DNA from 2 places in the Pseudomonas sp. App30 genome. Region 2 is predicted to be linked to the other one. Evidence: predicted binding sites of a transcription regulator. Region 2 holds the regulator's gene; the other holds the start of a gene.
The links. Region 2 encodes sigma-54, which starts transcription at its own class of promoters, with help from an activator protein. Its sites were predicted from a motif close to ANTGGCATNNANNTTGCTNT; they were not measured.
Positions count from the first base shown of each region.

Region 1 (10,177 bases), 610 kb from region 2:
ATGGCAGCATGTTCCACGCCTTGGTAAGGAAGGTCAAGCCTGACTAAGCGGACGAGGCTTGGCCAGTTTTGACGTGGAGCCTCGGGCATCATAAAGCGAGGGGGTTTCACCGCCCATGAGAATGCGCATCTGGTTGGCGGTGGTGAGTTGTTGCAGGCGAATCAGCTTGCCGTTCTGCTCATTCACTGCCTGGCAGTCGGCCAGCAGCCCCGTGAGCAGATCGCCCCGAGCCAGGAGGTCGGCTCCAAGGTGCGTGTGTTGGGCCAGGATTTCCAGGCCATTACGGTCAGCGGTCAACTTGAGATTGAGCAGTATCTCGGTGCGTTTACGGCCATGCTGTTCGAGCAGAACGATCAACGACTGTTTTTGCGCCAGGATATTTTCCAGCAGCGGCATGTCGCGGCCGTGCAGGGCCAGCGACTCTTGCTGGAGCAGGGCGAGCAGTTGCTGCGCCGGAGCAATATCTTCTTCAATCAACAGCAGTAGGTTTCTGTCGTGCATGGCTGGCTCTGGTATTCAAGCGTCCAGAAGCCTCGGCGCAGGGCGGGGGCCCTAGCGCTGGGCTTCGAAATTTAGCAGTTTGCTGGCTACGCGGCTGCTATCCACTTTATAGCTGCCATCGGCAACAGCGGCTTTCAACTGCGCCACGCGGGCACTGTCGACAGTCGGCTGGTCGCGCAGCTTGTCAGTGACTTTCTGCAACTGCTGAGCCTCGGAACTCAGGTGTACGGATTCCCCGCCGCTGGCGCTGCCAGTGGACGCAGTGGTGGCCGCGGACGTGTCGGTGCTCACCGATGTATCGGTGGCGGTGTCCTTGGTGCCGCTCGTACGTGTCGAGGTCGACACCTGCGAGGAACTGTTCAAACGACTGAAGTCGATAACCATAATGAAAAACCTCTGGGTATTTGGACGCTTGCCTTGTTTTCGGCCAAACCCCGAATAACTTTAGGCACTTTGATACAAAGCGCCGATGCGCCAGAACTGGGGGCTGCGATGCTCCCAGTCTAGGAAAATACGCCGCGAACCGCCAGCGTTTACATAGCCACTTCCACCTGGCCTGGGCCGGTGACGCGGGCCTTGATCACGCGGTTGGAGTTCAGGTTGCGCACCCGGATCTGCTCGCTCATGGCTCCTTTTGACAGGGCCTCACCGGGCATTTTCACCGCCAAGGTGCCGGTGGTGGCGGTGATCACCACGTTGTCGCCTTTCTTGATGGTGTCAGGCGCTTCCACGTGGGCCGGGCTCAATACCTGGTCGTTTACCGTTGGTCGGAGAAGCTTCTGGCCCACTGCCTGATCCAGTGCCGTCAGGTAGCCCTGGGGCAGCAGCCCGACGTCGCGTTCGCGCATGGCCACGTCGCCGTCCTCGATGACGCTGTCGCGCTTGAGCGGGCGGGTGGTGATCACCACGTCGCGGAACAGCTTCACCTGGGCGGGCACGAACACCGTCCAGGGCGAGCTGCCGTCACAGCGCACGCGCACCGACACGCGGCCTATAGGTGTGGCAGGGCTTTGCAGCGCCGCTGTCAATTCCTTGTCGCATAGCCCCATGCGCAGGCGCGGGTCAAGCGGGTTGACCTGTATCTCGTAGCGACCTTCGGTCTGGCTGGTTGCCAGATAATCTTCTACGGTGAACTCAAGAAAACCCTGGGTGGTACCGATAAGCTGCTCAGGAGTTGTGAACTCTTCGGCCTGGGAGGCACCGCCGAATCCAAAAATGCACAACACGGCGAATCCGCAGAGTAGTCTCTGTGCCATGCGTCGGGAAAATGTCGTTTTTGCGTTCATACATTACAAAAAGCAAGGGTCGTGCCGACTCAATGTTCAGGTACGATCCACGCGAAGGTTTAAGGAGTCACGGGCATGGCTGGTGTAATGGATTCGGTGAACCAGCGCACTCAACTGGTAGGGCAGAACCGCCTGGAACTGTTGTTGTTCCGGCTCAACGGTTCGCAGCTGTATGGCATCAACGTGTTCAAGGTGCGGGAGGTGCTGCAATGCCCGAACCTGACCGTGATGCCCAAGTCCAGCCCGGTAGTGCGCGGTGTGGCGAATATTCGTGGGGCGACCATCCCGATCCTCGATCTGGCAATGGCAACCGGTGCGCCCGGTCTGCAGGACATCAAGAACACCTTCGTGATCATCACGGAGTACAACACCAAGATCCAGGGCTTCCTGGTGCACTCGGTAGAGCGCATCGTCAACATGAACTGGGAAGAGATTCATCCGCCACCCAAGGGCACGGGTCGTGATCATTACCTCACGGCCGTGACTCGGGTGGACAACAAGCTCGTCGAAATCATCGATGTGGAGAAAATCCTAGCGGAAGTGGCGCCCACCTCCGAATCGATTTCCGTCGGCGTGGTGGATGAGGAAACCCAGCACAAGGCGGTGTCGCTGCGGGTGTTGACCGTGGATGACTCGTCGGTGGCGCGCAAGCAGGTGACCCGTTGCCTGCAGACCGTGGGCGTGGAAGTGGTGGCATTGAACGACGGGCGGCAGGCGCTGGATTACCTGCGTAAGCTGGTGGATGAAGGCAAGCATCCCGAGGAAGAATTCCTCATGATGATCTCCGACATCGAAATGCCCGAGATGGACGGCTATACCTTGACTGCGGAGATCCGCAGCGACCCACGCATGAAGAACCTGCACATCACCCTGCATACTTCCCTGTCGGGGGTGTTCAACCAGGCGATGGTGAAGAAGGTGGGGGCAGACGACTTCCTAGCCAAGTTCCGGCCGGATGACCTGGCCCAGCGCGTGGTTGACCGGATCAAGGCAGCAGGCTAACGCCCGGGGCATAATGCCCCAGGCACGAACGACGATTTGAGAGGCGGCACCATTGTCTACGGGTAATTTGGATTTCGAACAGTTCCGGGTCTTCCTGGAAAAAGCCTGTGGCATTCTGTTGGGCGAGAATAAGCAATATCTTGTTTCCAGCCGTCTCAACAAGCTGATGGAACAGCAGGGCATCAAGTCCCTGGGCGAGTTGGTGCAGCGCATCCAGACCCAGCCGCGCAGTGGCCTGCGCGAGCAGGTGGTGGACGCCATGACCACCAACGAAACCCTGTGGTTTCGCGATACCTACCCCTTCGAGGTGATGAAGAACAAGGTCATCCCCGAGTTCGTCAAGAACGCGCCGGGCCAGCGCCTGCGCATCTGGTCGGCGGCCTGCTCGTCGGGCCAGGAGCCCTATTCGCTGTCCATGACCATCGACGAGTTCGAGCGTACCAACCTGGGCCAGCTCAAGGCCGGTGCGCAGATCGTCGCCACCGACCTGTCCGGTTCCATGCTCACCAACTGCAAGAGCGGCGAGTACGACAGCCTGGCCATCGGCCGCGGCCTGTCGGCGGACCGCCTGCAGCGCTACTTCGACACCAAGGGCCCTGGCCGTTGGGCGGTGAAGGCGCCGATTCGCAGCCGCGTGGAGTTCCGCTCGTTCAACCTGCTGGACAGCTACGCGGCGCTGGGCAAGTTCGACGTGGTGTTCTGCCGCAACGTGCTGATCTACTTCTCCGCCCAGGTGAAGAAAGACATCCTGATGCGCATCCATGGCACCCTCAAGCCCGGTGGCTACCTGTTCCTTGGCGCGTCCGAGGCGCTGAACGGCCTGCCGGACCATTACCAGATGGTCCAGTGCAGCCCGGGCATCATCTACCAGGCGAAATAACGCAAAGGCCCTTCGGGGCCTTTGTTGTTTTTGGCGTTTGGGGTGGGGACGCAGCCTTCGGCAGCTGCTACATACTGTGGGAGCTGGCTTGCCAGCGAGCTGTTGAGGCTCTGAAAACTCGCTGGCAAGCCAGCTCCCACAAAGACAGTTGCCGCTACGGGGTGGTGTTCCGGGCCATGCAAAGCGGCAATCGGGTATTGCCGCTTTGTTGGCACCCAGCGGAACCCGCTTGCCGCTTTTCTGGCATTGCCGCTTGCCACTTTCCCCAAACCCCAGCAAAACCGGGCCTCGCGCAGTTTGGCACGGGCCTTGCTATCTCTCTGTCACCAACATCCGGTCCGCCGTTTAAAGGTTTCCACCATGAGCATCAGTTTCGACAAAGCGCTGGGCATCCACGAGCAGGCACTGGCGTTCCGCGCCCAGCGCGCCGAAGTGCTGGCCAACAACCTGGCCAACGCCGACACGCCCAACTACAAGGCGCGTGACCTGGACTTTGCCGCCGTGCTGCAGGCCGAAGGCGACAAGCGCCAGAACGGCACGTTCGAGCTGGAGCGGACCAACGACAAGCACATCGAGGCCGAAGGCCTGAGCATGGGTGACCAGCAATTGCTGTACCGCACCCCCAGCTCGCCCTCGCTGGACCAGAACACCGTGGACGCGCAGGTGGAACAAGCCAACTACGCGCAGAACTCGGTGAACTTCCAGGCCAGCTTCACCCTGCTCAACGCCAAATTCAAAGGGCTGGTGTCAGCCATCCGTGGGGAGTGATTCATGTCTCTAGCCAGCGTTTTCAACATTGCCGGTACCGGCATGAGTGCCCAGACCACTCGCCTGAACACCGTCGCCAGTAACATCGCCAACGCCGAGACCGTCTCGTCGAGCATCGACCAGACCTACCGCGCGCGCCACCCGGTGTTCGCCACCGTGTTCGACCAGACCCAATCCACCGGCGACAGCGGCTCGCTGTTCCAGGACCAGGACGCCGCCGGCAGCGGTGTGCAGGTGTCGGGCGTGGTCGAGGACCAGAGCAACCTGGAAGCTCGCTACGAGCCCAAGAACCCGGCGGCCAACAAAGACGGCTACGTGTACTACCCGAACGTCAACGTGGTGGAGGAGATGGCCGACATGATCTCCGCCAGCCGTTCGTTCCAGACCAACGCGGACATCATGAATACCGCGAAAACCATGATGCAGAAAGTCCTGACCCTGGGTCAGTGATAGGGGCGCAAGAACATGACCACAACAACTGACAGCACCTCGGCTTCGTCCGTCCTGACGTCACTGCAGAAAACCACCAGTACCACCGACAGCTCCACCGGTACCGCGGGCAGTGCGCTGGGCAAGGACGCGTTCCTGCAACTGCTGGTTACCCAGATGCAGAACCAGAACCCCCTGGACCCACAGGACAACAGCGAATTCGTTTCGCAGCTGGCCCAGTTCAGCAGCCTGGAAAGCATGCAGAGCCTCAACGACTCGGTGAGCACCATCCTCACCTCGTACCAGTCGTCCCAGGCCCTGCAGGCGTCCTCGCTGGTCGGCCACTCGGTCATCGTCACCGGCACCACCGCCGACGTCGACACCAGCAAGGGCCTGACCGGCTCGGTGAACCTGACCGGTTCCAGCACCAGCAACACCATTGGCGTCTACAACAGTGACGGCACCCTGGTGCGTACCCTCGACGAGGGCACCCAGTCGGCCGGCACCTACAGCTTCACCTGGGATGGCAAGGATGGCGACGGCAACACCGCGGCCTCCGGCAACTACACCTTCAAGGCGGTTGCCACCATCGACGGTACCTCGACAGTCATGACCACCAACCTGCCGACCACGGTCAACAGCGTGACCATGGCCACCACCAGCGGCGGTGAAATGACGCTGAACCTGGCAACGGGCTCCAGTGTTGCCCTGTCTGCTGTCCAAACCATCGGAATTTAATGCCGGCTACGGCGCAGGAGTGAAAACATGTCTTTCAACGTCGGCCTCAGTGGCCTGGCAGCAGCCAACAAAGCCCTGGACGTCACCGGCAACAACATTGCCAACGTCGCCACCACCGGTTTCAAATCGTCGCGCACCGAATTCGCCGACCAGTATGCCCAGTCCATCCGTGGCACCTCGGGCAAGACCACCGTCGGTAGCGGCGTGACCACTGCCGCCGTGTCGCAGCAGTTCACCCAGGGCAACATCGAGTCCACCGGCAACAGCCTGGACATGGCCATCAACGGCAACGGTTTCTTCGTGCTCAGCGACAACGGCTCGAAGCTGTACACCCGTGCCGGTGCCTTCTACAGCGACAAGTCCGGCAACATCGTCGATGCCAGCGGCAACAACCTGCAGGGCTACACCACTGACTCCACCGGCAAGCTGACCTCGGGCGTGCTGTCGAACCTGGCCATCGACACGTCCAACCTGGCGCCCAAGGCGACCAGCAGCATCTCGGAAACCGTCAACCTGAACTCCAGTGCGACCGCCCCGACCGTCAGCCCGTTCACTGCCTCGAACACCAGCAGCTACAACTACACCTTCAACACCGACGTCTATGACAGCCAGGGCAACGCCCACCAGCTGAACCAGTACTTCGTGAAGGATGACACGTCGAACAGCTGGACCATGTACACCACCATCGACGGCGTCAACCCGACCGACCCGACGTCCACCACGCCGCTGGCCAACCCGGTCACGTTCAACTCCGACGGTTCGTACAGCTACACCGCCGGCGCCGTGACCGGTGGCCTGACCGTGAACGACGACGGTACCTTCAGCCTCGCCGGCTGGGTGCCTGCTGCCGAGCAGAGCGACGGTACCTACGCCTCCAACGGTGCTTCCGCTACCGCGAATATCACCCTGGACATGTCCAACCTGACCCAGTACAACGCCACCTCGGCCACGACTGCCAAGGACCAGGACGGCTACGCCACCGGCGAACTGTCGGCCCTGTCGGTGAGCGACACCGGCCAGCTGACCGCTACCTTCACCAACGGCAAGACCAACGTCATCGGCCAGGTGGCCCTGGCCAACTTCGCCAACGTGCAGGGCCTGAGCCCGGCTGGTGGCACCGACTGGCGTGAAACCTACGCCTCGGGCGTGCCGGTGATCGGCACCCCTAGCAGCGGCACCATGGGTTCGCTGAGCGCCTCGTCGCTGGAAGACTCCAACGTCGACCTGACCGCTGAGCTGGTGAACCTGATCAAGGCGCAGTCCAACTACCAGGCCAACGCCAAGACCATCTCCACCGAAAGCACCATCATGCAGACCACTATCCAGATGACTTGATAGTTGTCGGCAGCACTACAAAGCCCGGGCCCAAAGCCCGGGTTTTTTTGTGCCCGCTCCCCCGTAGCAGCTGCCGAAGGCGGCGTCGCATACGCCTCGGTGTTTCAGGCGAAGTTGCGGCGTCAACGACGCGGCCTGCGGCCGCTGCTACAGGGGAGCGGCTCCGGTTTTCTGGCGCCCCTTGCCGCCAACCGGCAGCCACGCGCCGTTTTTCCGACTCGGCCGGGGGCAGGGCAGGGCGCCAACCCCGGCAATCACCCTGTAACACCGGGCACACAAAGGCTTTTCCAACCTTGGCCCGCTTGTTGCTATATCCCATTCAGAACAGTGGTCGGCGGCATTCGCCCGTCATGGGAGACATACCTTGGACAAAATGCTTTACGTGGCTACGAGCGGGGCCAATCAGAACTCATTGGCCATGAAGGCTCACGCCAACAACCTGGCCAACGTTTCCACCAACGGCTTCCAGCGCGACCTCGAGCAGGCCCGCTCCATGCCGGTGTTTGGCGACGTATACGCCTCGCGCGCCTACGCCATGACCGAAAACCCCGGCACCGATTTCACCCCCGGCGCCATGGTGGCAACCGGCCGTGACCTGGACGTGGCCGCCGACGGCGACAGCTACATCGCCGTGCAATCGCCCGACGGCAGCGAGGGCTATGTGCGCATGGCCAGCATGAACGTCGACGCCCTGGGCGTGCTGCGCGACGGCAATGGTTTGCCGGTCATGGGCAACGGCGGTCCGATTGCCGTGCCGCCCCAGCAGCAGATCGAGGTGGGCGCCGACGGCACCATCAGCGTTCGCTCCATGGGCCAGGGCCCGGAAGTGATGGCCCAGGTGGACCGCATCAAGCTGGTCAAGCCCGACCCGCGCAACCTGGTCAAGGGCACCGACGGCTTGCTGCACACCAAGGACGGCCAACCGGCCGCGGCCGACGCCACCTCCAGCGTGACCTCCGGCTTCCTGCAGGCCAGCAACGTCAACGCCGTGGAAGAGATGACCTCGGTGCTGGCCCTGTCCAAGCAATTCGAACTGCACATCAAGATGATGACCACCGCCAAGGAGGACGATGAGTCCATGGCGCGGGTCTTGCAGAACACCTGATAAATGACTGGGCGCGGCGAAAAACAGGCGCGCACTTAGGAGAACAGAATGCTTCCGGCACTATACGTCAGCAAGACCGGTCTGGCCGCTCAGGACATGAACCTGACGACCATTTCCAACAACCTGGCCAACGTCTCGACCACCGGCTTCAAGGCCGACCGCGCCGAGTTCCAGGACCTGCTGTACCAGACCAAGCGCCAGCCAGGTGCCAACTCCACCACCGACACCGAGCTGCCGTCGGGCCTGCAGCTGGGTACCGGCGTGCGCATCGTCGGCACCCAGAAGAACTTCACCGCCGGCAGCCTGGCCACCACTGACCAGCCGCTGGACATGGCCATCAACGGCCGTGGTTTCTTCCAGATCACCCAGCCGGACGGCACCACCGCGTACACCCGCGACGGTACTTTCCACCTGGACTCCAACGGCCAGATCGTGACCGCCAGCGGCAACGCCCTGAACCCGGCCATCGTGGTACCGACCAACGCCCAGACCTTCACCGTGGGCACCGACGGCACCGTGTCGATCACCACCGCCACCAGCGCCACCTCGACCGTGATCGGCAACCTGCAGACCGCTGACTTCATCAACCCGGCCGGCCTGCAGGCCATCGGCAGCAACCTGTACCTGGAAACCGCTTCCAGCGGCGCGCCGCAAGTGGGTACCCCGGGCCTCAACGGCTTCGGCACCACCCTGCAGAACACCCTGGAAAACTCCAACGTCAGCACCGTTGAAGAGCTGGTGAACATGATCACCACCCAGCGCGCCTACGAGATGAACTCCAAAGTGATCTCGACCGCCGACCAGATGCTCCAGTACGTAACGCAGAATCTGTAATCCAGCCACACGGCGCCGCCGGCGCCAGCTTCATCGTGAGGTCAGTGTCATGAGTCGTTTGTCCAGTGTTCTTGCCTTGAGTGGGATCGCTTTGTTGTCGGGTTGCATGTCGCCGCCGCCCAAGCCCAATGACCCGTACTACGCGCCGGTGCTGCCACGCACCCCGCTGCCTGCGGCGTCCAACAACGGCTCGATTTACCAGTCCGGCTTCGACCAGAACCTGTACACCGACCGCAAGGCGTTCCGGGTAGGGGACATCATCACCGTGACCCTGGCCGAGAAGACCGCGGCCAGCAAGAGCGCCGACTCCAAGCTGACCAAGGACTCCAGCACCTCCCTGGGCCTGACCTCGCTGTTTGGCGGTGGCGCGTCCACCACCAACCCGCTGACCGGCGGCAAGCTGAGCCTGGACGCCGGCTACACCGGCACCCGCGCCACCGACGGCACCGCCAAGGCCGACCAGGCCAACAGCCTGACCGGTTCGATCACCGTGACCGTGGCCGACGTGCTGCCCAACGGCATCTTGTCCGTGCGCGGCGAGAAATGGCTGACGCTCAACACCGGCGAAGAGCTGGTGCGCATCGCCGGCCTGATCCGTGCCGACGACATCGCCACCGACAACACCGTGTCGTCGACCCGTGTCGCCGACGCACGCATTACCTATTCGGGCACCGGCGCGTTCGCCGAGTCCAACCAGACCGGTTGGCTTGACCGTTTCTTCATGAGCCCCTACTGGCCTTTCTAGGTGTCCACGACCATGCGTAAATTCAAGCACCTGATGGCCGTGACCCTGCTGGCTGCCGCGGCACTGGGAGCGGCCAGCGCCGCCCAGGCCGAGCGCCTCAAGGACATCGCGAGCATTTCCGGCGTGCGCTCCAACCAGTTGATCGGCTACGGCCTGGTGGTGGGCCTGGACGGTACGGGTGACCAGACCACCCAGACCCCGTTCACCCTGCAGACCTTCAACAACATGCTGGCGCAATTCGGCATCAAGGTGCCCACCGGTACCGGCACCACGCAGCTGAAAAACGTCGCGGCAGTGTCGATCCATGCCGACCTGCCACCGTTCTCCAAGCCTGGCCAGACCATCGACGTCACCGTGTCGTCCATCGGTAACTCCAAGAGCCTGCGCGGCGGCAGCCTGCTGATGACCCCGCTGAAGGGTATCGACGGCAACGTCTACGCCATCGCCCAGGGCAACCTGGTGGTGGGCGGCTTCGACGCCGAGGGCAAGGACGGCTCCAAGATCACCGTCAACGTGCCGTCGGCCGGCCGCATTCCCGGCGGTGCCTCGGTGGA
Region 1 is NZ_CP133165.1:2,114,181-2,124,357, reverse strand. Features, by position in the region: gene RAM80_RS09655 (flagella synthesis protein FlgN) at 34-501, opposite strand; gene flgM (flagellar biosynthesis anti-sigma factor FlgM) at 553-885, opposite strand; gene flgA (flagellar basal body P-ring formation chaperone FlgA) at 1,035-1,787, opposite strand; gene RAM80_RS09640 (chemotaxis protein CheV) at 1,863-2,789, shown strand; gene cheR (protein-glutamate O-methyltransferase CheR) at 2,842-3,669, shown strand; gene flgB (flagellar basal body rod protein FlgB) at 4,030-4,437, shown strand; gene flgC (flagellar basal body rod protein FlgC) at 4,441-4,887, shown strand; gene RAM80_RS09620 (flagellar hook assembly protein FlgD) at 4,903-5,604, shown strand; gene flgE (flagellar hook protein FlgE) at 5,632-6,939, shown strand; gene RAM80_RS09610 (flagellar basal body rod protein FlgF) at 7,304-8,044, shown strand; gene flgG (flagellar basal-body rod protein FlgG) at 8,093-8,878, shown strand; gene flgH (flagellar basal body L-ring protein FlgH) at 8,928-9,623, shown strand; gene RAM80_RS09595 (flagellar basal body P-ring protein FlgI) at 9,636-10,177, shown strand, end outside.
Region 1: flgB (flagellar basal body rod protein FlgB) is a predicted target of sigma-54. The motif match lies at 3,966-3,985, and genes of this name have one in related genera.

Region 2 (10,177 bases):
TGTGCTTGCGGGCGTCGAACAGGTCGCTACGCGACAGCGCCGGCAGGTTCTGGCCATTGACCCAGACCTCGCCACCACTGGGGCGCAACTGCGCGCCCATCAGGCGCAGCAGGGTTGTCTTGCCGCAGCCGGAAGGTCCCATGATACCGGTGACCTTGCCTCTTGGAATGCGGATATCGACATTTTTGAAGATACTCCGCGAACCGCGCTTGAAGGACACACCCTTCAGCTCGACCGCGTAGTCATTATCGGCACTCATCTAAACTCCTTGCGATGCAGCCTGTCCTCGGACGCTTTCCCCCGTCGCGAAGACACGCGCGCTTCTGGCGGGCCAACTGGCGGCGAACTATATCACCCCAGACACACGCGCCCCAAGGCCGTTCCAAAAGCGAATAAGCAACAAGACATTTAATGGATGACGATCGAACGTGAGGGTTTCGATCAATACGGCTATAATCGCCGCCTTTTCATCAGGCAATACGTTTCCGACATGAGCCAATCCAGCGACCTGATCCAATCGGCACAGCGCACCATCCGCCTTGAACTCGAGGCGGTAGAGGGCTTGCTGGCCCATATTGATGCCGACTTCGTCCGCGCCTGCGAAATGATCCTCGCCAGCAAGGGCCGCGTCGTCGTGGTCGGCATGGGCAAGTCAGGGCATATCGGCAACAAGATCGCCGCGACCCTGGCCAGCACCGGCACCACGGCGTTTTTCGTGCACCCGGCCGAGGCCAGCCACGGCGACATGGGCATGATCACCCGCGATGACATCATCCTGGCCCTGTCCAACTCCGGCTCCACGAATGAAATCGTCACCCTGCTGCCGCTGATCAAGCGCCTGGGCATCCAGCTCATCAGCATGACCGGCAACCCCGACTCGCCGCTGGCCAAGGCCGCCGAGGTCAACCTGGACGCCCGCGTGGTCCACGAGGCCTGCCCGCTGAACCTGGCGCCCACCTCCTCCACCACCGCGGCGCTGGTGCTGGGCGACGCCCTGGCCATCGCCCTGCTGGAGGCCCGCGGCTTCACCGCCGAGGACTTCGCCTTCTCGCACCCCGGTGGCGCCCTGGGCCGCCGCCTGCTGCTCAAGGTGGAGAACGTGATGCATGCCGGCGAGGAACTGCCGCAGGTGGTTCGCGGCACGCTGCTCAAGGATGCGCTGATGGAAATGACCCGCAAGGGGCTGGGCATGACCGTGGTCCTTGAAGAGGATGGCCGCCTGGCCGGGATATTCACCGACGGCGACCTGCGCCGCACCCTGGACCGCACCATCGACGTGCACAGCGCGCGCATCGAGGAAGTGATGACGCCCCACGGCAAGACCGCCCGCGCCGAGATGCTCGCCGCCGAGGCCCTGAAGATCATGGAAGACCACAAGATCAGCGCGCTGGTGGTGGTCGACAAGCAGGACCGCCCGGTTGGCGCCCTGAACATGCACGACCTGCTGCGCGCCGGAGTAATGTGATGACCCAGCACCTGTTGCAACGCGGCCAGGCCGTGAAACTGGCGGTGTTTGACGTGGACGGCGTGCTGACCGACGGCCGCCTGTACTTCTGCGAAGACGGCAGCGAGATCAAGACGTTCAGCACCCTGGACGGCCAGGGCATCAAGATGCTGATCAACTCGGGCGTAGTCACGGCGATCATCACCGGGCGCAAGAACCCGATCGTCGAGCGCCGGGCCAAGAGCCTGGGCATCGCCCACCTGTACCAGGGCCGCGAAGACAAATTGGTGGCACTGGACGACCTTCTGGCGCAACTGGGCCTAAGCTATGAACAGGTAGCCTACCTGGGCGACGACCTGCCGGACCTGGCCCCCATCCGCCGCGTCGGCCTGGGCATGGCCGTGGCCAACGCCGTGCCGTTCGTGCGCGAGCACGCCGACGGCGTGACCCAGGCCCGTGGCGGCGAAGGCGCTGCCCGCGAGTTCTGCGAGCTGATCCTGCGTGCCCAAGGCAACCTCGAAGCGGCCCTGGCCGCCTATTTATAGAGTTTCCCATGCCGAGTAAAAAACTGCGCAATCTCCTGTTGTTCTGTGTCGTCGTGGCGATCTTCGTCTCCGTCGGCTACTGGAACATCAACCCGGACACCTTCCTCGACAAGCCTGCGGCTGCTGTCGACGAAAGTGCCATCGACTATTACGCCATCAACGCCCACGCTGTGCAGTACCTGCCTGACGGCGGCGTGCAGTACCGCATGACCGGTGACAAGGTCGAGCACCTGCAGGCCAGCCAGGTCACCAAGGTGACCAACCCGGACATGAACCTGTACCGCGGCACCGTGTACCCCTGGCACGTGACCAGCGACCACGGCGAAGTGAACCCCGACGGCACCCAGGTCGAGCTGATCGACAACGTCCGCGTGGCCCGCACCGACCAGAAAAACCGTCCTACCCTGATTACCACCACGCGCATGACGGTATTCCCACAACAGCAATATGCGCAGACTGACCGAGACGTTAGAATCGACGGCGCCGGTGGCGTCTCGACGGGCACGGGCATGAAGGCATATTTGAAAGACAGCAAGATCAACTTGCTGTCAAACGTAAGAGGACTGTATGAGGCTCGCTAAAACCCTCCCTTTATTGCTCTCCCTGGGCTCTGCACTGGGGAGCGCTGGCGCCTGGGCACTGCCTACGGATCGCGACCAGCCGATCCACATCCAGTCCGACGACGCACAACTGGATGACAAGCAGGGCGTGGCCGTCTACAAGGGCAACGTCATCATCACCCAGGGCACCATGAAGATCACCGGCAACACCGTGACCATCACCCGCAACGCCCAGGGCGACGTCGACACCTTCACCTCGGTGGGCAACCTGGCCTACTACGAGCAGAAGCCGGCGATCGACAAGCCCATCGTCCAGGGCTACGGCAAGACCATCCAGTATTTCTCGGCGCAGAACCGCATCATCCTGATCGACCAGGCCAAGGTGGTGAACGACGGCAACACGTCCGAAGGCGAGAAGATCGTCTATGACACCGTCAAGCAGGTAGTGAACGCCGGCCGCGCCACAGGCGCCAAGGTCACGCCACGACCACGCATCGACATGGTCATCCAGCCGAAAAGCAAAACCGACCAGCAGCAGGGCAAGTAATGGCTATCCTCAAAGCCCAGCACCTGGCCAAGGCCTACAAGGGCCGGCAAGTGGTGCGTGACGTCAGCATGTCCATCGAAAGTGGGCAGATCGTCGGCCTCCTGGGGCCTAACGGCGCCGGCAAGACCACCTGCTTCTACATGATCGTCGGCCTGGTGCGCGCCGATCAGGGCCGCGTGCTGATCGACGACCTGGACGTGAGCCACCAGCCCATGCACGGTCGCGCTCGCTCGGGCATCGGCTACCTGCCGCAGGAAGCCTCGATCTTCCGCAAGCTGTCGGTCTCCGACAACATCATGGCCATCCTGGAAACCCGCCCGGAGCTGGACAAGGCCGGCCGCGTGAAGGAGCTGGAAAGCCTGCTGCAGGAGTTCCACATCACGCACATCCGCGACAACCTGGGCATGAGCCTGTCGGGCGGCGAGCGGCGCCGGGTGGAAATTGCCCGCGCGCTGGCGACCGCGCCCAAGTTCATCCTGCTGGACGAACCCTTTGCCGGTGTCGACCCGATCTCGGTCGGCGACATCAAGCAGATCATTCATCACCTCAAGAACAAGGGCATCGGCGTGTTGATCACCGACCACAACGTTCGCGAGACCCTGGATATCTGTGAAACCGCTTACATCGTCAACGATGGCCAGCTGATCGCCGAAGGCGATGCCGAGACCATCCTGGCAAACCAACTGGTGAAAGAGGTTTACCTCGGCCACGAGTTCCGCCTGTAACGGCGAGGTGTTTGGCTGGTTGCCCGGGGCGCGCCGCGAATTAATTGCGGTGTCGCTCTAGGCAAACACTTCGGTTTCAGGCATATAATTTGCTTACGACAAAAGCCGAGAGCCTCGGCGCCCGTAGTGGATGGCGCTTTGCGCCGGCGAATAAGGTGTTAAGCCCCTGCCATGAAACCATCGCTCGTCCTAAGAATGGGCCAGCAACTGACGATGACACCGCAGTTGCAACAGGCCATCCGCCTCCTCCAGCTCTCCACCCTGGACCTCCAACAGGAAATCCAGGAGGCCCTGGAATCCAATCCGATGCTCGAACGCCAGGAAGAAGGCGACGACTTCGACAACAGCGACCCCATGGCCGACAAGGCCGAGCAACAGGTCACGCCGGAAATCCAGGAGCCCAGCTACCAGGAAACCTCCGCCCCCACCGTCGACAACCTCGAAGACGGCGAGTGGAGCGAGCGCATTCCCAACGAGCTTCCCGTCGACACCGCCTGGGAAGACATCTACCAGACCAGCGCCAGCAGCCTGCCCAGCAACGATGACGACGAATGGGACTTCACCACCCGCACGTCGGCCGGCGAAAGCCTGCAGAGCCATCTGCTGTGGCAACTCAACCTGGCGCCCATGTCCGACACCGATCGCCTGATCGCGGTCACCCTGATCGACTGCATCAACAACCAGGGCTACCTGGACGAGACGCTGCAGGAGATCTGCGACTCCTTCGACCCGGAGCTGGACATCGAGCTGGACGAAGTGGAAGCCGTGCTGCACCGCATCCAGCAGTTCGAGCCCGCCGGCATCGGCGCCCGCGACCTCAGCGAATGCCTGCTGCTGCAACTGCGCCAGATGCCCCCGCGCACGCCGTGGCTCAGTGAGGCCCAGCGCCTGGTGGCCGACTACATCGACCTGCTGGGCAGCCGCGACTACAGCCAGCTGATGCGCCGCATGAAGCTCAAGGAAGACGAGCTGCGCCAGGTCATTGAACTGGTGCAAAGCCTCAACCCGCGCCCTGGCTCGCAGATCGAGTCCAGCGAAGCCGAGTACGTGGTGCCCGACGTCATCGTGCGCAAGGACAACGAGCGCTGGCTGGTGGAGCTGAACCAGGAAGCCGTACCGCGCCTGCGCGTCAACCCGCAGTACGCCGGCTTCGTGCGCCGCGCCGACACCAGCGCCGACAACACCTTCATGCGCAACCAGTTGCAGGAGGCGCGCTGGTTCATCAAGAGCCTGCAGAGCCGCAACGAGACCCTGATGAAGGTCGCCAGCCAGATCGTCGAGCACCAGCGCGGTTTCCTCGACTACGGCGACGAGGCCATGAAGCCGCTGGTGCTGCACGACATCGCCGAGGCGGTGGGCATGCACGAGTCGACCATTTCGCGGGTGACCACGCAGAAATACATGCACACCCCGCGCGGCATCTACGAGCTGAAATACTTTTTCTCCAGCCACGTCAGCACCTCCGAGGGCGGAGAATGCTCGTCCACGGCGATCCGCGCGATCATCAAGAAACTGGTTGCCGCGGAAAATCAGAAAAAGCCATTGAGTGACAGCAAGATCGCTGGTTTACTGGAGGCACAAGGCATCCAGGTAGCCCGCCGCACTGTCGCCAAGTACCGTGAATCCCTAGGGATCGCGCCGTCCAGCGAACGCAAGCGGCTGATGTGAATCCTGGCAGCGCCAACGCGCTGCCAGTGGGCTTGCCGGATGTGCCACAGCGTTCCAGTGGCAGGTTAACCAACCTGTCTCTTTATGCACTGGCAATAAGGAGAAAGCGGTATGCAAGTCAACATCAGTGGACATCAACTGGTTGTGACCGACGCCATGCGCACTTACATCGGTGAGAAACTCGACCGATTGGAGCGCCATTTCGACAAGATCACCAACGTGCAGGTCATCATGGAGGTCGAGAAGCTGAAACAGAAAATCGAGGCCACCCTGCGCGTACCCGGTGGCGAAGTCGTGGCAAACGCGGAACATGATGATATGTACGCGGCCATCGACCTGCTGACCGACAAGCTCGACCGCCAACTCAAAAAGCATAAGGAAAAACAGCAGAGTCTGCTGCAAGGCCAGACCGCCCGCTGACACTCCCCCCTCATGATCCGACTTGAAAACATCCTGACCCCCGGCCGTTCCCTCGTGAACGCGCCGGGCGGCAGCAAGAAGAAAGTACTCGAACACATCGCCACCCTCATCGCCCGGGAAGTCCCGGGCCTTGAGATGCAGGTAGTGTTCGAAAGCCTGGTCGCCCGCGAAAAACTGGGCTCGACCGGTTTTGGCAACGGTATTGCCATCCCCCATTGCCGCCTGGTTGGCTGCACCACGCCGATCAGCGCCCTGCTGCACCTGGAGAACAAGATCGACTACGACGCCATCGACGGCGCCCCGGTCGACCTGGTCTTCGTGCTCCTGGTCCCCCAGGAGGCGACCAATGAACACCTGGCGTTGCTGAGCCAGATCGCCGGCATGCTCGACCGCGCCGACGTGCGCGAGCGCCTGCGCTCGGCGAAAAGCAGCGATGCCCTCTATCAGGTTGTGCTGGACGAACAGAAAGGTCATTGACCATGCGCCTGATCATCGTCAGCGGCCGTTCCGGCTCGGGCAAAAGCACCGCGCTGGACGTGCTGGAAGACAACGGTTTCTACTGCATCGACAACCTGCCGGCCGGCCTGCTGCCGGAACTGGCCGAGCGCGCCCTGATCCGCACCGAGCTGGCCCAGCCGCTGGTAGCCGTGTCCATCGATGCGCGCAACCTGCCCAGCGACCTGTCGCGTTTTCCGCAACTGCTGCAGGAAGCCCGCGACAAGCACATCCAGTGCGACGTGCTGTACCTGGACGCCGACGAAGAAACCCTGCTCAAGCGCTTCTCCGAGACCCGCCGCCGCCACCCGCTGAGCAACGCCAGCCGTTCGCTGGCCGAAGCCATCCGGGTGGAAACCGACCTGCTCAGCCCGATCGCCGACCTGGCTGACCTGAAGATCAACACCACCCACCTGAACCTGTACCAGCTGCGCGACTCGCTCAAGCTGCGCCTGCTGAACAAGCCGGAGCCGGGCACGGCGTTCCTGGTGGAATCATTTGGTTTCAAGCGTGGCATGCCGGTGGACGCCGACCTGGTGTTCGACGTGCGCTGCCTGCCCAACCCCTATTGGAAGCCGGAACTTCGCGACCATTCAGGCCTGGAGCAACCGGTCATCGACTACCTGGCCGCGCAGCCCGACGTCGAGGAGATGTACCAGGACATCTCAAGCTACCTGCTCAAGTGGTTGCCGCGCTTCGCCGCCAGCAACCGCGCCTACGTCACCATTGCCATCGGCTGCACCGGCGGGCACCATCGCTCGGTCTACCTGACCGAACGCCTTGGCCAGGCCCTGCAGCAGACGCTCAAGAATGTCCAGGTTCGCCACCGCGACCTCAGTTGAAAGGATCCCCACCGCGATGCCTGCTCGTGAAATCGAAATCATCAACAAGCTTGGCCTGCACGCCCGCGCGGCCGCCAAGTTCGTCGGCGTCGCCGGCCGCTTCGGCAACTGCCAGGTCCGCATCGGCCGCAACGCCGACAGCATGATCGACGGCAAGAGCATCATGGCCGTCATGATGCTGGCCGCCGGCAAAGGTACCCAGGTGTACCTGTCCACCGAAGGCGAGGAACAGGACGAAGCCATGGCGGCGATCGTCGAGCTGATCAACAACAAGTTCGACGAAGGCGAATGACCGCCCTGCCCCACCCCAACAAAAAGCCCGGCCAAGTGCCGGGCTTTTTGTTGGGCATTATCGCCGAGACACTGATCTGCGTAGCCGCTGCCGAAGGCTGCGCTGGCCCCGCCCCTCGCTGGAGATCTCTAGCGTACATGAGGACCAGCGCAGCCTGGCGGCAGCGGCTACACGGCAGCCAAAGACATCGGCAATAGCTGGCCGGCCATTCGACGTTTAATAGCCCGCTTGGCACGATATCGCTGGCGCCTCAGCATCACCACCAACTGCCGCTGGAAAAGCGTCTCTGCCCTCGCCCTCGCCTCCACCGACATCGCTGCTTCGAGCTCTGAGAATTTCTTTGTAATCACGTTTCGCATCACTCCCGACTGTCACGCTGCAAAGAGCGAAAAATCATCCCACCTAGCTGGCTGATCTGCGACGACATTTCCGTGAGATTTTGTTACCTACCACACCCCCGTAGCAGCGGCCGCCAGGCCGCGTCCCGGGGCACGCCGCGGACGCGGCCTGGCGGCCGCTGCTACAGGAGTGGCGCGAAGCGCGCCAGGGCTTCGGTGATGATGATGGCCGCGCCCGCCAACAGCAGGGCGCTGCCCAGGATCAGCCGCAGCCGGGTCAGCAGCAGGCGCCGATTCAAGCCAGCGCTGCCTTGTAGCGCCGCTCTACCTCGGCCCAGTTGACCACGTTGTAGAAGGCATTGATGTATTCAGGGCGACGGTTCTGGTACTTCAGGTAGTAGGCGTGTTCCCACACGTCCAGGCCCAGGATCGGCGTGTTGCCGTGCATCAGCGGGCTGTCCTGGTTGCCGCTGCTTTCCACCACCAGTTGCTTCTGCGGGGTCACGCTCAGCCATGCCCAGCCGCTGCCAAAGCGGGTCAGCGCTGCCTTGGTGAAGGCCTCCTTGAACGCGTCGAAACCGCCCAACTGCTTGTCAATGGCTTCAGCCACGCTGCCTTGGGGCTGGCCGCCGCCCTTGGGCGCCATCACGTCCCAGAACAGCGAGTGGTTAGCGTGCCCGCCACCCTGGTTGACCACCGCCGGCTGCAACTTCTCGGGCAAATGCTTGACGCTGCCGACCAGCTTGTCGATCGGCCACTCCGCGTACTCGGTGCCTTCGACGGCGGCGTTGAGGTTGTTGATGTAGGTCTGATGGTGCTTGGTGTAGTGGATTTCCATGGTGGCCGCGTCGATGTGCGGTTCCAGGGCATCGTAGGCGTAGGGCAGCGCAGGCAAGGTATAGGGCATTTCAATGGACTCCGTGTTGGGGGGCCGCGCGGCCCCGGGTTTCCTGGCCGAACAACAGCCGGCTGGTGCGCGGGTATTCGCCGTATTCGCTGATGAAGGCCAGCAACTCGGCGTAGGTCTTGCTGCTGTGGCGCAGCGCTGCCTCACGCAGCGCCGGGGTAAGGCGCGGGTCTTGGGCGGCCTGCAACAGGCGCTGGTGGATGGCGCACAGGTACTCGGCGCTCTCCTCCGGCTGCATCAGGCGCAGGTGCAGGTCGGCCAGGTTGTGATGGGAAATCACGCACGCCGCCACCGCTTCGTCGACATCCGCCCAGCGTTCGAACAGCACCTGGGCCAGCGCGAGGGCCTGCAGGTACAACTCCCGCGCATCGACCAAGTCACCGCGGGCGAAGCAGGCGTTGGCCATTTCGATGGTGCGTTTCCAGTGCTGCATGGTGTGCCTCCGAAGCGATAGAACAGCGGCTCAGATGCCGCCGGCGGTGAGCTTTTCCGGGTCCAGCAGGGTTTCCAGCTGGCTGCGTGACAGGTCCGTGTGCTCCAGCGCCACATCAATGATCGGGCGGCCTTCCTTGTAGGCGGTCTTGGCGATTTCGGCGGCCTTTTGGTAGCCGATGATCGGGTTCAGCGCGGTGACCAGGATCGGGTTGCGCGACAGCGCTTCCTTGAGCTTGGCTTCGTTGACCTTGAAGCTGGCAATGGCCTTGTCGGCCAGCAGGCGGCTGGCGTTGGCCATCAGCTCGATGCTCGACAGCAGGTTTTGCGCGACGATGGGCAGCATCACGTTGAGCTCGAAGTTGCCCGACTGGCCGGCGATGGCGATGGTGGTGTCATTGCCGATGACCTGGGCCGCGACCATGGCAGTGGCCTCCGGAATCACCGGGTTGACCTTGCCCGGCATGATCGAGGAGCCCGGCTGCAGGCCTTCCAGCTCGATCTCGCCCAGGCCTGCCAGTGGGCCGGAGTTCATCCAGCGCAGGTCGTTGGCGATCTTCATCAGCGACACGGCGGCGCCTTTCAGCTGGCCGGACACGGCCACGGCGGTGTCCTGGGAGCCGATCAGGGCGAACAGGTTCTGACCCTGGGTGAACTCCACGCCGGTCAACAGGCTCAGCTGGTGGCTGAAACGCTTGGCGAACTGTGGGTGCGCGTTGATCCCGGTGCCTACCGCCGTGCCGCCCTGGGCCAGCGATTGCAGGCTGGGCAACAGGCCGCGCAGGTGGCCGATGTTGGCGCGGATCTGCGCCGCCCAGCCATTGAGCACCTGGCTCATGCGCACCGGCATGGCGTCCATCAGGTGGGTGCGGCCGGTCTTGACGTAGGCGTGCACCTGCCCGGCTTTCTGCTCGATCACCTGCACCAGGTGCTCCAGCGCCGGCAGCAGTTGCTCGTGCAGC
Region 2 is NZ_CP133165.1:2,724,928-2,735,104, forward strand. Features, by position in the region: gene RAM80_RS12590 (ATP-binding cassette domain-containing protein) at 1-259, opposite strand, end outside; gene RAM80_RS12595 (KpsF/GutQ family sugar-phosphate isomerase) at 491-1,465, shown strand; gene RAM80_RS12600 (KdsC family phosphatase) at 1,465-1,989, shown strand; gene lptC (LPS export ABC transporter periplasmic protein LptC) at 1,998-2,570, shown strand; gene lptA (lipopolysaccharide transport periplasmic protein LptA) at 2,557-3,096, shown strand; gene lptB (LPS export ABC transporter ATP-binding protein) at 3,096-3,821, shown strand; gene RAM80_RS12620 (RNA polymerase factor sigma-54) at 3,993-5,489, shown strand; gene hpf (ribosome hibernation-promoting factor, HPF/YfiA family) at 5,601-5,909, shown strand; gene ptsN (PTS IIA-like nitrogen regulatory protein PtsN) at 5,922-6,386, shown strand; gene rapZ (RNase adapter RapZ) at 6,389-7,246, shown strand; gene RAM80_RS12640 (HPr family phosphocarrier protein) at 7,263-7,538, shown strand; gene RAM80_RS12645 (superoxide dismutase) at 8,172-8,783, opposite strand; gene RAM80_RS12650 (hypothetical protein) at 8,785-9,216, opposite strand; gene RAM80_RS12655 (class II fumarate hydratase) at 9,247-10,177, opposite strand, start outside.